2 regions of the Pseudomonas sp. GW821-FHT04D07 genome follow, and region 2 is predicted to be linked to the other one. Evidence: predicted binding sites of a transcription regulator. Region 2 holds the regulator's gene; the other holds the start of a gene.
The links. Region 2 encodes sigma-54, which starts transcription at its own class of promoters, with help from an activator protein. Its sites were predicted from a motif close to ANTGGCATNNANNTTGCTNT; they were not measured.
Positions count from the first base shown of each region.

Region 1: the regulator sigma-54 is predicted to act here: its motif matches at 2,604-2,623, upstream of AC07T0_RS03005 (flagellar hook-length control protein FliK).

Region 1 is NZ_JBWKTH010000001.1:635,187-639,606, reverse strand. It holds gene fliM (flagellar motor switch protein FliM) at 1-291, opposite strand, end outside; gene fliL (flagellar basal body-associated protein FliL) at 301-807, opposite strand; gene AC07T0_RS03005 (flagellar hook-length control protein FliK) at 1,063-2,556, opposite strand; gene AC07T0_RS03000 (Hpt domain-containing protein) at 2,673-3,017, opposite strand; gene AC07T0_RS02995 (ATP-binding SpoIIE family protein phosphatase) at 3,059-4,420, opposite strand, start outside.
Region 2 is NZ_JBWKTH010000006.1:137,393-141,812, reverse strand. It holds gene rapZ (RNase adapter RapZ) at 1-150, opposite strand, end outside; gene ptsN (PTS IIA-like nitrogen regulatory protein PtsN) at 153-617, opposite strand; gene hpf (ribosome hibernation-promoting factor, HPF/YfiA family) at 627-932, opposite strand; gene AC07T0_RS10590 (RNA polymerase factor sigma-54) at 1,059-2,555, opposite strand; gene lptB (LPS export ABC transporter ATP-binding protein) at 2,743-3,468, opposite strand; gene lptA (lipopolysaccharide transport periplasmic protein LptA) at 3,468-4,013, opposite strand; gene lptC (LPS export ABC transporter periplasmic protein LptC) at 4,000-4,420, opposite strand, start outside.

The DNA of each region.
Region 1 (4,420 bases), on a different contig from region 2:
ATAGAGCGAGTGCACGTATTCGCCGAATTTCATCACCTGCACGCCACCGACCGCCACATCGGCGGAACGGCGCAGCATGTTGAACATGCTGATACGGGTGTAGCGGGCGAAACGTTCGTTGATCATCTCCAGGGTCGGCATGCGTCCGCGGACGATGCGATCCTGGCTGGTCAGGTCGTAGCTTTTGACACTGCCAGGCTCGGCAGCGGTTTCGGTCTGCACCAGACCGTCATCGACGCCATGCAAGAGGGCGTCGATCTCATCCTGGGACAGCAGATCCTGCACGGCCATGTCGTGATCCTACTGCAATACGTAGTTAGTGAAGAGCAGCTGTTCGACCACCACTTTGCCGACTTCCTTCTGTGCCACTTCCTGCACGCTGGCAGTGGCTTTCTGGCGCAGCAGTTCCTGGCCGACCGGGGTCGCGAGAGTTTCGTAGGTCTGTCCGGAGAACAGCATCACCAGGTTATTGCGAATCACCGGCATGTGTACCTTGAGGGCCTCCAGGTCGGCCTGGTTACGCGCCAGCAAGGTGATGCTCACCTGCATATAGCGCTGGCGGCCGCTGGCGTCCTTGAAGTTGGTGACAAAGGCCGGGGCCATGGGCTCGAAGATCGCCGGCTGCTTGCCGCTGGTGGCGGCTTCGACCGGTGCCGGAGCCGGTTTGCTCTGGGCACTGTGCATGAAGTACCAGGTCGCGCCCACCGACAAGCCGATGGCCAGCAGCACGCCCAGCACAATGACGATGATCAGCTTGAGTTTGCTTTTACTGCCGGGTTCTTTTACCGCTGCTTCGCTCTTCGCCATGCCAATAATCCGTCACTATTCGATTTTTCATAGTCGCACGGCAAGGCTGGAGCAAGTGTTATGCCAGATTGGACATAAGGGAAATACAGTCTTTGAAATACCAGGGAACCTGTGGGAGCCGGCTTGCCGGCGATGGCGCCAGGATGAACGCCGCAAGGCTCAAGGGCCTCATCGCCGGCAAGCCGGCTCCCACAGTGACCACGCTGAACGCAATGGCGCGTCAAGGGCCAAGACCGTTCTACAGTGCGTCTGGGATCAGGCGTAGTAGTCGACCGCGCTGGAGCCCACCACCACGCTGGAACTGACCGCCGCCGCCTCGCTGGCCGCGGCAATCGACAGGTCATCCTGGCTGTCGCCACCGAGGCTACCGCCACTGCCGCTACCTTTGTGCGCCTGCTGCTGTTGCTGCTGCGCACCCTGGCCCTGGCCGGCCCAACCACGAGCCTGGTCGGAAACGCTGACATCGGCCTGCCCCAGGCCTTGCTGCTGCAACATGTCGCGCAGACGCGGCATGTTGCCTTCGAGTGCATCGCGTACCCCGGCGTGGGCGCTGATGAAACTGATCTGCGTCGGCTGGTCGGCCGACATGTTCACCTTGATATCCAGGCGCCCGAGCTCGGCGGGTTGCAACTGGATTTCCGCCGACTTGAGGTTGGCGCTGGAAAGGTACATGACCCGATTGACCACTTCCTCGCTCCAGCCGCTCTGGTGCATCGCCAACGGCTGGTTGACCGGCAGCGCATTCGCGCTCTTGGGCGTGGGCGCCTGGGTCAGGGCCGCCAGACGATTGGCGAAGTCATCGACCCGGGTATCGCTGGAAGCGCTCTTGATATCCTTGAGACCGTCATCGATCAGGGTCTTGAAGGATTTGTCGCCCCCCTGGTCGCTGCTGCCGGGATCGCTCTTCTGATCCAGCATCGTCACGACGTTATTGGCCTGGTTCTGCGCCAGTGTCGAATCAGTGGCGTTGGTGTTGCTGTTGCTGTTGCTGTTGTCGCTGGACTTCGCCGCGGTCTGGCTGCCGCTCGAGACGTGACCGCCCTGCTCCATGGCCAGGCGTACCGCTGGCAGATTGTCCAGCGGGTCCGCGGCCGGATCGAAATCATCGCCCGCGGTCGAGGCCTTCGCGTTAGCCGGTGCGGTCGCGGCGCTGACCGCTGCCGCCAACGGCGCCTGGACCACTGCCGGATCGACCGCTGCCGCCGCGGCGGGAGCCGGAGTCGGCGGGGTCGCGGCAGCCTGGAGCAGCGCCGGGTCCAGGCTCGGGTCCGGCGTCGCCACGGCGACCGGAGTATCGGTCGTGGTGCTGGCGTCAGCGCTGGAAGCGGTCTTGTCGTCGGACTTCGAGGTATCGGTCGAGGCCGTCGTGCCGTCGGTCGCGGTCGCGGTCTTGTCAGAAGCGCCCTTGTCATCGGCGGACGCCGTCTTGCCATCTACCTTGGTGGATTTGTCGGCAGGCAAGGATTTGCCGCTACCGGCAACCGGCGACTGCGCGGCGGCATCCTGGTTGTTGGCGTTACTGGCCGGCGCGTCCGGCTTCGACGGCTGCACAGGGGCCTTGTCCGCCGTCGACTTGAGCGGATTGAAGGCGACCTTGACCGGATTGCTCTGGGTGCTCTGGTAGACCTGCGCAAAGCTGAAAGCATTGTCCTTGGGCGGCGCGAAAGCGGTCGGCGCAGGCATGACAGGGTCTGCCTGCGGCTTGACGGCAGCATTGGCCTGGAGGAGCGAATTAGGGACGAGTGACATTATACGGTCTCCGCTGCACAGGGGTCGTAAGTACAGTGCAAGGAGCAATAGCAAGGTTCGGGCCACATTGCCCGGACGGGTCAGATGCAACCCATCCAGGCACCGGGCCCATGCGGCTAAGGCCGGACCGGAAAGCGCTCGCGCTCGGTTTCGTAATAACGGCGCACCAACTCATATTCATGGTCGATCTGGTGGATCAGTTCTTCGACACCCACCAGCGGCAATTGCCCGGCAAGCTGTTCCAGTTGACGACAAAGCTCGGCCAGGCGCAGCGCGCCCATGTTGCTGCTGCTGCCCTTGAAACTGTGGGCCGCCGCTCCGAGGTCCACGGCATTGCTCGCCTGGTGCAACTGCCCCAGACGTTTTCTCGAATCGTCGAGAAAGGTATCCAGCAACAGCGGATACTCATCCTCCATGATGTCCTGCAATGCACTGAGTGCATCACGGTCCAGATGCTCCATATCGTTGTCCACTTGATCGCTCCCTGCTCCTGACCTGCGAATTATGCCTGAGCCTCCCACGAAAACTCCACGTGGGCACTGCGCCCATTGTCCGACCAGCAGGCATTGCGACCGAGCTGGCGCACCAGCCCGACACCACGCCCGGACAGCCGGTCGACCGCCACGGGACGCTCCATCACCTTCGCCACGTCAAAACCATTGCCACTGTCATCGACCTGTACGCTCAACCGCCCGCCCGCCCCCAGGGGGATCACTTGCAGGCGCACCCGCACAAAGCCTTCCTCCAGTTCGAGCAGACGCCGATTGCGCTGTTCATAGTATTGCGCAAATCCTTTCACATCGCGCTTGAGGCTCGAATCCAGGCCGAGCACACCATGTTCCAGGGCGTTGGAGTAGAGCTCGGCGAGCACGCTGTAGAGCGCGCCGCTCTGCGTACGCAAGCCATGCACTTCCATCAGCAGTTGCAGCATGTAGGGTAATGGATTGAAGCGCTTGAGGCTGGCCGCGCGGAACTCGAAGCTCACCGACCAGTCCAGCGGGCAGGACTCACCGCTGTCGGAGTAGACCATGGCGTTCGGCAACTGCCGCGTCGGTGCCGGCAGGCTGACCTGGACCATGCTGACATCGTCGCGAGCCTCGCCGCGAAAGCGGTGCAAGGCCTCCTGGATATCCTCGAACAGGCGATCCGGCTGCCGATTGGCCGCGAAGACCTCGTGCAGACGCTCCACGCCAAATAACTGCTCGTCGCTGTTACAGGTATCGATCACCCCGTCGGAGAGCAGGAACACCCGGTCACCGTGGGCCATGGGGTAGACATCGGTGCGGTGGTCGAACAACTCGGCTCCCAGCACCCCCAGCGGCAGGTGCTGGGCCACCAGCGGCTGGCGCTCCCCCGTGGCGAGCCGGTGCAGGTAGCCGTCCGGCATGCCGCCATTCCACACTTCCACCACTTGGCGCTGCGGACTCAGGCAGACAAAGGTGGCGCAACAGAACATGTCCACCGGCAGGATGCGCTTGAGCTTGGCATTCATCTCCCGCAGGGTTTCCGGCAGGCCATAACCCTTGGCGGTCATGCCGTAGAACACTTCCGCCAGCGGCATCGCCCCGACCGCCGCCGGCAGGCCATGGCCGGTGAAGTCACCGAGCAGCACATGCATGTCGCCGGCCGGCGTATAGGCCGCCAGCAACAGGTCGCCGTTGAATAGCGCATAGGGTGATTGCAGGTAGCGGATATTCGGCGAGCTAAGGCAGCCGGCGTGGGCCACCTTGTCGAACACAGCCTTGGCCACCCGCTGCTCGTTGAGCAGGTAGTCATGGTGCCGGGCAATCAGGTCGCGCTGTTGCAGGACGGTGTCCTGCAGGCGCCTGAGGCGGTCCATGGCCTTGATCTTGGCGCCGAGAAT
Region 2 (4,420 bases):
CAGCTCGGTATGGATCAGCGCGCGCTCGGCCAGTTCCGGCAGCAGGCCGGCCGGTAGGTTGTCAATGCAGTAGTAGCCGCTGTCCTCGAGGACATCGAGGGCGGTACTTTTACCCGAGCCGGAACGACCACTGACGATGATCAAGCGCATGGTCAGTGACCACTCTGCTCGTCCAGGACCACCTGATACAGGGCCTGGTTGGAGGTTGCACCGCGCAGCTTGTCACGCACGTCCTTGCGGTCGAGCATGCTGGCAATCTGCCGTAGCAGCTCCAGGTGGGCATCGGTGGCGGCTTCCGGGACCAGCAGGACGAACAGCAGGTCAACCGGCGCGCCGTCGATGGCATCGAAATCGATGGGGGCGTCCAGATGCATCAGGGCGCTGATGGGTGCCACGCAACCCTTCAGGCGGCAGTGCGGGATGGCAATGCCATTGCCGAAACCGGTCGAGCCGAGTTTTTCCCGCGCGATCAGGCTGTCGAAGACATCCTGCATCGCCAGATAAGGAACTTCCTGGCTGATCAGGTTGGCAATTTGCTCGAGGGCTTTCTTTTTACTGCCGCCCGGCACGTTCACCAAGGAACGGCCGGGGGTCAGGATGCTTTCAAGTCGGATCATGGATGGGTATCAGCGACCTGTACCTTGGAGCAGGTGCAGGTTCTTTTCCTTATGCTTTTTCAGTTGTCGGTCCAACTTGTCGGTAAGCAGGTCGATCGCCGCATACATGTCGTCATGCTCGGCGTTGGCGACCACTTCACCGCCGTGGATATGCAAGGTGGCTTCGATTTTCTGCTTCAGTTTTTCGACGGCCATGGTCACCTGTACGTTGGTGATCTTGTCGAAATGACGCTCCAGTCGGTCGAGTTTCTCGCCGATGTAAGCACGCAGGGGTTCGGTCACTTCCAGTTGGTGTCCACTGATATTGACTTGCATACAGCTTCTCCTTCGTTGCCAGTGCATAACGCGGCAGGCGATTGCCTGCCACAGTGCTACGCCCTGAAAGTCACCGATCGGCGACTTTCAGAAAGCAGCCCAGACGCTGTAACGCGGCCCCGTCCACTACATCAGTCGCTTCCGCTCGCTGGAGGGGGCGATCCCCAGGGACTCACGGTATTTGGCGACGGTACGACGGGCCACCTGAATGCCTTGTGCCTCCAGTAAACCAGCGATCTTGCTGTCACTCAACGGCTTTTTCTGATTTTCCGCTGCAACCAGTTTCTTGATGATCGCGCGGATCGCCGTGGACGAGCATTCGCCGCCTTCGGAGGTGCTGACGTGGCTGGAGAAAAAGTATTTCAGTTCATAGATACCGCGGGGGGTATGCATGAATTTTTGCGTGGTCACCCGGGAAATCGTCGATTCGTGCATGCCCACCGCTTCGGCGATGTCATGCAGGACCAACGGTTTCATCGCCTCGTCACCGTACTCCAGGAAGCCGCGCTGGTGCTCGACGATCTGGGTGGCGACCTTCATCAGGGTTTCGTTGCGGCTCTGCAGGCTCTTGATGAACCAGCGAGCTTCCTGCAACTGGTTGCGCATGAAGGTGTTGTCGGCGCTGGTGTCGGCACGCCGGACAAAACCGGCGTACTGCGGGTTGACCCGCAGGCGGGGTACCGATTCCTGGTTCAGTTCCACCAGCCAGCGCTCGTTGTCCTTGCGCACGATCACGTCCGGCACCACGTATTCGGCTTCGCTGGACTCGATTTGCGAGCCCGGGCGCGGGTTGAGGCCCTGGACCAGTTCGATGACCTGGCGCAGTTCGTCTTCCTTGAGCTTCATGCGCCGCATCAACTGGCTGTAGTCGCGGCTGCCGAGCAGATCGATGTAGTCGCTGACCAGGCGCTGGGCTTCGGCCAGCCAAGGCGTGCGGGCCGACAGCTGGCGCAGTTGCAGCAACAGGCATTCACCGAGGTTGCGCGCGCCGATGCCGGCCGGTTCGAATTGCTGGATGCGATGCAGCACCGCTTCGATCTCGTCCAGCTCGATATCCAGCTCCGGGTCGAAGGCGTCGAGGATTTCCTCGAGGGTCTCGTCCAGGTAGCCCTGATTGTTGATGCAGTCGATCAGGGTTACGGCGATCAGCCGGTCGGTGTCGGACATCGGTGCCAGGTTCAGTTGCCAGAGCAGGTGGCTCTGCAGGCTCTCGCCGACCGAGGTGCGGGTGGTGAAGTCCCACTCGTCGTCATCGTTGCTTGGCAGGCTGCTGGCGCTGGTCTGGTAGACATCTTCCCAGGCGGTGTCGACGGGCAGCTCGTTGGGAATGCGCTCGTTCCAGTCGCCTTCCTCGAGATTGTCCACCGTCGGCGCGGTTTCCTGCTGGTAGGACGGTTCTTCGACCTCGGTGTTGGGTTTGTGCTCGGCGTTGTCGGCCAGCGGGTCGGTATTGTCGAAGTCGTCGCCTTCTTCCTGGCGTTCGAGCATCGGATTGGACTCCAGGGCCTCCTGGATTTCCTGCTGAAGGTCCAGGGTCGACAATTGGAGCAGGCGGATGGCCTGTTGCAGCTGCGGTGTCATCGTCAGCTGCTGGCCCATTCTCAGGACTAGCGATGGTTTCATGGCAGGGGCTTAACACCTTATTCGCCGGCGCGCATGCGCCATCCACTCTACAGGGCGCCGGGGCGCCAAACATAAGCAAATTATATGCCTGAAACCCGAGCCTTTGCCTAGAGCGTTGTAACAATAAAAATTGTGTGGTTTTTATTGAACGGGGCGCGCTCTGGCGCTTGATCCTTTGCCTCGATGTTTACAGGCGGAATTCGTGGCCCAGGTAGACTTCCTTGACCAGTTCGTTGGCCAGGATGGTGGCCGAATCGCCTTCGGCAATCAGCTGTCCATCATTGACGATATAGGCGGTTTCGCAGATGTCCAAGGTCTCGCGGACGTTGTGGTCGGTGATCAATACACCGATGCCCTTGGCCTTGAGGTGATAGATGATCTGTTTGATATCGCCTACGGAAATCGGGTCAACCCCGGCGAAGGGTTCGTCGAGCAGGATGAATTTCGGCGCGGTGGCCAGGGCGCGGGCAATTTCCACGCGACGCCGTTCGCCACCAGACAGGCTCATACCGAGGTTATCGCGGATGTGGCTGATGTGGAATTCCTGCAGCAGGCTTTCCAGCTCCTTGCGGCGAGCGTTCTTGTCGATGTCCTTGCGGGTCTCGAGGATTGCCATGATGTTGTCCGCCACCGACAGCTTGCGGAAAATCGACGCTTCCTGGGGCAGGTAGCCGATCCCGGCGCGCGCGCGGCCGTGCATGGGCTGGTGGCTGACGTCCTGGTCGTCGATCAGCACGCGACCCTGGTCGGCCTGGACCAGACCGACGATCATGTAGAAGCAGGTGGTCTTGCCGGCACCGTTGGGGCCGAGCAAGCCGACGATCTGCCCGCTGTCGATCGACAGGCTGACATCACGCACCACCTGGCGACTTTTGTAGGCCTTGGCCAGATGCTGGGCTTTCAGGGTTGCCATTACTGCGCCTTCTGCTGTTCGGTTTTCTGCTTCGGCTGGATGACCATGTCGATGCGTGGGCGCGGCGCGGTGATCGCGCTACCGTTGGCGCGACCGGCCTGGGCAATCTGCTTCACCGTGTCGTAGACGATTTTCTCGCCTTCGGTGGTGTTGCCGTCGTTGATCACCTTGGCCTTGTCGATCAGGATGATGCGGTTCTGCTGAGCGTGGTACTGGATGGTCACGCCATAGCCCTGCACCGGCTTCGGATCGCCGACTTTCTGCAGTTGCTCGAAGTAGGCCAGGTTGCCCACGGAGGTCACCACGTCGATGGCGCCGTCCTTGGTCCGGGTCAGCGTCACGGTGTTGCCCTTGACGATCATCGAGCCTTGGGTAATGACCACATCGCCCTTGTAGGTGGCGATGCCTTGCTTGTCGTCCAGTTGAGCGTCGTCGGCTTGGATGCGGATGGGCTGCTGGCTGTCGGTCGGCAGTGCCCAGGCGCTCACGCTTCCCAGTGCCGCACCCAGGCCAAGCAAAATAGGGAGGGTTTTAACGAGACTCATACTGTCCTCTTACATTGGACAGCAGGTGTATCCGGCTGTCGTTCAAATACGCTTTCATTCCCTTGCCAGTGGTCACGCCGTCGGCACCGTCGATTCTAACGGCTTGCTCGGTCTGCGCATATTGCTTCTGTGGGAATACTGTCATTCGACTGCTGGTAATGATCACTTCCCGCTGTAGTTCGTCAGTGCGCGCCACCCGTACCGAGTCGATCAGTTCGATCTCGGTGCCGTCCGGGTTGACCTCGGCGTGCTCGCTCTGGACGTGCCAGGGATAGACCGTGCCACGGTAGATGTGCATGTCGGGCTTGGTCACCAGGGTAACGTCGGAAGCCTTGAGGTGTTCGACCTTGTCACCGGTCAGGTCGTACTGGACCCGGCCGTCCGGCATGTACTGAATGCTGTGGGCG